Linked DNA regions of Teredinibacter turnerae T7901. The protein of the gene in region 1 interacts with the protein of each later gene in a pairwise test. Links are inferred from orthologs where the notes say so. Each region holds a gene or a part of one and is shown on either strand. Other genes may lie near its edges.

Region 1 (3,192 bases):
CCAGGTAGTGTTTGTTGCTACTGCAATGTCTATTGTTTCCGGTGCCGTTGCTGAGCGTATGAAGCTCTGGGCATTCCTGGTATTCGCTGTTTTCATGACTGGCGTTATCTACCCGCTGGAAGGTGGCTGGACTTGGGGTGGCAATTCGGTATTTGGCCTGTACGAACTGAGCTATTCTGACTATGCAGGTTCCGGTATTGTTCACTTGGCCGGTGCCGCTGCTGCGCTTGCTGGTGTATTGGTACTTGGCCCACGCAAAGGCAAATACGGCCCTAACGGTGAAGTAAACGCGATTCCTGGTGCTAACCTGCCTCTGGCTGCGCTGGGTATGTTCATCCTCTGGATGGGATGGTTCGGCTTCAACGGTGGTTCCACGCTGCAATTGTCTGGCGTTGGCGTCGCTAACGAAGTGGCTAACGTGTTTGTTAATACCAATGCTGCTGCTTGTGGTGGTTTGATTGCTGCGCTCATCGTAGCTCGCATCATCTTCGGCAAAGCTGATCTGACTATGGCAATCAACGGCGCGTTGGCTGGCCTGGTTGCTATCACTGCAGAGCCTGCTGATCCCACTGCGCTGATGTCTACAATTATCGGTGCCGTAGGTGGTGTGCTGGTTGTCTTCGCTATCCTGTTCCTCGACAAACTGAAAATCGATGACCCCGTAGGTGCGATTTCTGTTCACGGTGTTGTTGGTATCTGGGGTATTTTCGCGGTGCTGATTTCTGACTCTGACGCCACCTTCGTTGGTCAGTTGGTGGGCATGTTAACCATCTTTGTATGGGTATTTGTTGCCAGCCTGGTTGTTTGGATCGCTATCAAAGCAATCATGGGCGTTCGTGTCAGCGAAGAGGAAGAATTCGACGGTGTCGACCTGTCCGAATGTGGTATGGAAGCTTACCCAGAGTTTTCGGGTACTTCAAAGTAAGTTCTTAATTCATCAGGTTGCCACAGCCTGAAATCCTGACCGGAGGCCTCAAAACCTCCGGTTTTTTTATGCCTGGAAAATACCTCCGCATCAATTATTTGAATTTCTTGTTACTGGGGCGCTTCTCGGTTAGCTTCTTATCCCAGCAGTGCTGGCGCAGGTTTCCCGTTGGCGCAATTATCCCCGCCATCGGCCCCTTCAGCTCATTGCGCCGATATCATCAACGGCGTACACGTTTTACAAGCCTTCGCATAAGGTGTAAATTTGCGAATTGGTCTGCCGGAACCCGGCTTAAACCCTATAATTAAAAATACGAATAAGGTGCTCGTAAGGAATTTCCCATGAAACTAATCACTGCAGTAATCAAACCTTTCAAGCTTGACGACGTCCGCAATGCGCTGTCGGAAATTGGTGTTCAGGGCATGACCGTAACGGAGGTGAAAGGGTTTGGTCGGCAAAAGGGGCACACGGAGTTATACCGTGGCGCTGAATATGTAATCGACTTTTTGCCCAAAGTAAAATTGGAGTTGGTGTTGGGTGACGATGTGGTCGATCAGGCTGTTGAAGCGATCACCAAGGCCGCACAAACTGGCAAAATTGGCGATGGCAAGATCTTCATCACCAACTGCGAAGACGTTATTCGCATTCGTACTGGCGAAACAGGCCCAGACGCGGTTTAATTTTTGTCGCAGCGCTGAGCCCGTTGGCGCTGCGAAATTTCCAGAACAGTAACGAAAATCACATAGTTTCTTCGAACCTCCTTTCTTTCTTGCACGATCAAAATAGCTCAATCGGCTATCAATCTTTCTCTTTTAGAACAAAAAAAACTAAAAAAATCTGTTTTAAAGAAATGACATTGAAATCACTCTGGACTATAAATTAGCGGAATTTCAATTGGCCTGTCCCATGGCGTTCTTGAGTGTTGCTTAATTCTTGAGGGTTTATTTATGACGGATGAAGAGTTGATTGAATCGGATGAGTCCGAGGATGATGGCGGCGTAGATTTGGGTGATGAGTATCTCGCCTCTGATGGGGTAAGTAGCAAGGAGGCGGAGCGCAGGCGGCTACAGGCGGAAGTCGAGGCGTTTCTAGCGAGCGGGGGGAAGATCAATCAGATACCTGCGAACGTTGTCGCCGACCCACCCAAGAAGCCGGAATCCAATTACGGCGGCCAACCGATCTAAATAGTCTACTTGAAGCAGCCGCGTTTAGCGGCTGTTTTTCTTTGCCCCTACAAATACTTGGGAAGTAAGCGATTGAGTACTTCTGCTATATAGCCCAAAAACAGCGTTCCCATGCTTGAGCGATAATAGTTTGGATCCTGGTTGCCAATGGCAAGCACCCCTAGCGGGGAGCCGTGCTGCAATATCGCAACGGCTGCACTACCAACCTGCGGTGCATCGTCGTCGAACAGGAACTGGCACTCTTTCACATCGAGGCCTCCACTGACTGTGTTCATCGACTTCAGGCGTTTGCCAATGTAGTCGCGGGCGTCGTACACGGACGCGATACGAGCGGCGCTGGCGGGCGTGCTGCTGTTGCCGAAGATGATCAGGCGGGTATAGTGGATCTGAAATTCTTTGTCGAAGCTGTAGTAGAGGGCGTCGACCAGATCGCCAAGATCATTGCATTCGAGCAAGGCCAGCACCAGCCGCTTGGTCTTGTCGAACAAGCGGTCGTTCTCACGGGCGTTATCCAGTAACTGGCTGAGACGGTGGCGCATATCCATATTGCGCTCGCGGAGCACCGCGACCTGGCGTTCCACCAGCGAAACGGCCTTGCCGCTTTCATGTGGAAGTTGAAGCTCGCTGAGCAAATCGAGATGCCGATTAAAAAAATCGAGATTGGTTTTTAAGTAGTGGGCGACCTGCTTTTCGGTGAGGCGCTCTTTTTTATCCGTAATGGACTCGCTCATAGTTTAACCTGTCCATGAAATACAGCTTTGGCTGGCCCCGTCATCATAACAGGCTTTTCTGCGCCCTCCCATGTGATGCTGAGGCTGCCGCCGGGGAGATGAACTGCAACTGTAGTGTCGAGCAACCCGCGGACAATGCCGCTGACGACTGCAGCGCAGGCTCCAGTGCCGCACGCAAGCGTTTCTCCAACGCCGCGTTCAAACACCCGGAGTTTAACTTCTTGGCGGGAAATTAATTCCATAAAGCCGGCGTTGACTCGGTTTGGAAATTGCGCATGAGTTTCAATTTGTGCCCCCAGTGTTTTTACCGGGAAGCTGGCCAGGTTATCCACGAGCGTGACCGCGTGCGGAT
Region 2 (3,187 bases), 280 kb from region 1 along the record:
CGAACCCCCGACCAACGCAACAGCCGAGAAACTGGAGCTTAAGCCGCTCAATACGACCCCGGCGATAACTCCCGCACCCGCGCCCAGCCCACCGCTGGTGTCGCCAGCGCCATCGCCAAGCCCTGAACCAGACGCAACAACCAGCCCTCCGAAGCAGGCCAGTGGCTACGGTCTGCGCCTGGTGACTCCGAAATCTGAACAGCGCTTCGGCCCCGCGGAAAAAGCACTCACCGTCGTGATGCTGACCCAGCGCAAGCTCGAACCAGGTTTGCGATTTGAGGTGTATATCGACGGAAAAGTGCAGGAAACCACCGATTCAAACAACGTCAGCATCGCCCTCAGCAAAGCCTTGCAAGGCCGTCGGAGCGTCTCGGCCGCTGTCGTCGATGGTGCAGGGAATGTCATTGAACGGACCGAGGAGAGAACCATCTTTGTTATTCGGCCCGCTGGTCACAGCTGATACACACCAAATTAACGCAAAAAATAGCACCATTACAGCGCATATCGAGATTTTCGCTCTATAATTGCCCCTAATTCTGAGATACGCTTTCGTTAGGGGCGCATGAACGCACCAAAGAAACCCGCAATGCATACGCGAGCCATTCGGGTGCATTCCTGTTTTAGCCCCTTCGATTGGGCCCAACAACGGACCTTTTCGGGGTTTTCCCAAGTATTGTTCAAAAATGCTTCTAATGGATTGTTACCTGGTTAACATCCCACTCCCTATGCACCGCCAGCCCCTGCCACGGCTGGCATTCTGGTTTGCTTATTGCATTCCAGGCTACTACTAAAAGGTGGCTCACCCTAGAGGCCGCCCACAGGACTTAGAGTGAATTCAAATAGTTACCAAAACATTCTGGATAGCCTGCTAACTGCAATTATCCTGGTGGACCACAATCTGACAGTCGTGCATATGAATGCGTCAGCAGAAATGAACCTGGGAGTCAGCGGCGAGAAGATGTCTGGTCGCTCCATTCATGCCTGCTTTTCCGCCAGCGATGGCACCCCCATGTCACTCGAAGAAGCCCTGAGAAACAACCGCAACTTTACCAAGCGTAAGGCCAGTTGGAAGCTGCACAACAACCAAACCATTATGGTCGACTACTCGGTGATCCCGAGTCACGAAATGAATCATATGGTTATCGAGTTTCAGCCACTCGACCGCCTGCTCAAAATCAGCCGCGAAGAGGCCATGCTCGCCTCTCAGGAAACCACCCGTAACTTGATCCGCGGCATGGCCCACGAAATCAAGAACCCGCTGGGTGGCATACGTGGCGCTGCGCAATTACTGGCGCGCGAGCTGCACCATGAAGAACTTGAAGAATACACCCGGATCATCATTGACGAGACCGATCGCCTGCGCAATCTCGTAGACCGTATGCTCGGCCCTCACAAATCGAGTGAACGCAAACCAACCAATATTCACGAAGTGCTCGAACACGTGCACTCAGTGATAAAAGCCGAGGTTGGCAGCCAGATCACCATCAAACGCGATTATGACCCCAGTATTCCGCCACTCACCGCAGACCGCGCTCAACTGATTCAGGCTGTGCTCAACATTGGCCGCAATGCCATGCAGTCGCTGCTGGAAAACGGTACCGCCAACCCACAGATTGCGTTTCGCACCCGGGTTCAGCGACGTTACACCATCGGCCGAACGCACCACCCCTTGGTGGTGAAAATCAGCATTACCGACAATGGCCCAGGAATTCCACCCGAGCTCATTGAAGACATTTTTTTCCCCATGATTACCGGCCGCGCTAATGGCAGCGGCCTGGGCTTGGCCATTGCGCAGAACCTGGTCAATTTGCACAAGGGGATTATTGAGTGCGCGAGCCGTAAAGGCAAAACCGAGTTCACCATCTACCTACCGCTGGATACCGAAAATGCATAAACCTAATCTGGTATGGATTATTGACGACGACAGGTCGATTCGCTGGGTGCTGGAAAAAGCCCTGCAACAATCCGGGATTACCACCCAAAGCTTCGAGAGCGGCGACAAAGCGCTGCTGCACATTGATAAAACCCAACCGGACGCCATTATCTCCGATGTGCGCATGCCAGGTACCGATGGCCTGACCCTGCTTTCCAACCTGCACACCGAGCACCCCAGCCTGCCGATAATTATTATGACGGCGCATTCCGATTTGGACAGCGCGGTATCGGCTTACCAGGGTGGCGCATTTGAATACCTGCCCAAACCATTCGATGTGGACGAAGCAGTCGCTGTTACTCAGCGTGCGCTCGCCCATGCCTCAGAGCAACAGCAGGACATTGCCCCGCCGGAACCCGAGCTGGAAACCGAAATTATTGGCGAAGCGCCGGCCATGCAAGAAGTGTTTCGCGCTATCGGCCGTCTCTCGCAATCTAACATTACCGTGTTAATCAACGGCGAGTCCGGCACCGGTAAAGAACTGGTCGCCCGCGCGCTGCATCGCCACAGCCCACGCAAAGAAGGGCCATTCATCGCACTGAACATGGCCGCGATACCCCGCGACCTGATCGAGTCTGAATTGTTTGGCCACGAGAAAGGTGCATTCACCGGCGCAGGTGCGCAACGTCAAGGCCGCTTCCAACAAGCGGATGGCGGCACCCTGTTTTTGGATGAAATCGGCGATATGCCCGCCGAAACCCAAACGCGCTTGTTGCGCGTGCTTGCCGACGGCGAGTTCTATCGCGTGGGCGGCCACACAGCAATTAAAGTTGACGTGCGAATTATTGCAGCAACCCACCAGAACCTGGAACATCTGGTGGAAGATAATCGCTTTCGGGAAGATTTGTTCCACCGCTTAAATGTTATTCGCATCCACTTGCCGAAGCTTTCCAACCGCCGCGAAGATATCCCCAAGCTCGCACATCACTTTTTGCGCAAAGCCGCCAATGAGCTGGATGTGGAGCCGAAGATTCTCACCACAGAAACCGAAGCCTACCTCAGCAATCTGAGTTGGCCCGGTAACGTCAGACAGCTGGAGAACACCTGCCGCTGGATCACAGTTATGGCGTCCGGACGCGAAGTGCACGTGCAGGATTTACCGCCGGAGCTGATGGAGGTGAAACGGGCAGAAACCCCATCTGGCGACTGGGATAAAGCGCTGCGCCATTGGGCGGATCAAGCGCTGGCCTGCGGGCAAAAAGAGATTCTCTCCGAGGCAGTGCCAACCTTCGAACGCGCGCTCATTGAAACTGC

Evidence for each region.
Region 2: the proteins of TERTU_RS18545 (region 1) and glnL interact in binary tests that used the Escherichia coli proteins (3 or more experiments, as listed by UniProt). The link is inferred for Teredinibacter turnerae T7901 from one-to-one orthologs.

The regions. Positions count from the first base shown.
Region 1 is NC_012997.1:4,618,172-4,621,363, reverse strand. What follows is about bases 70-2,935. They hold TERTU_RS18545 (P-II family nitrogen regulator), read left to right. Parts: upstream 70-1,266; coding sequence 1,267-1,605; downstream 1,606-2,935. Other genes in these bases: dapF (diaminopimelate epimerase), read right to left, coding at 2,837-2,935; TERTU_RS18535 (DUF484 family protein), read right to left, coding at 2,157-2,840; TERTU_RS18540 (hypothetical protein), read left to right, coding at 1,873-2,109; TERTU_RS18550 (ammonium transporter), read left to right, coding at 70-925. Outside these bases: more of TERTU_RS18550, read left to right, coding at 1-69; more of dapF, read right to left, coding at 2,936-3,192. UniProt on the Escherichia coli protein: P-II indirectly controls the transcription of the glutamine synthetase gene (glnA). P-II prevents NR-II-catalyzed conversion of NR-I to NR-I-phosphate, the transcriptional activator of GlnA. When P-II is uridylylated to P-II-UMP, these events are reversed.
Region 2 is NC_012997.1:4,896,929-4,900,115, forward strand. Bases 1-2,861 are described here. They hold glnL (nitrogen regulation protein NR(II)), read left to right. Parts: upstream 1-829; coding sequence 830-1,894; downstream 1,895-2,861. Other genes in these bases: TERTU_RS19630 (DUF4124 domain-containing protein), read left to right, coding at 1-460; glnG (nitrogen regulation protein NR(I)), read left to right, coding at 1,887-2,861. In the rest of the region: more of glnG, read left to right, coding at 2,862-3,187.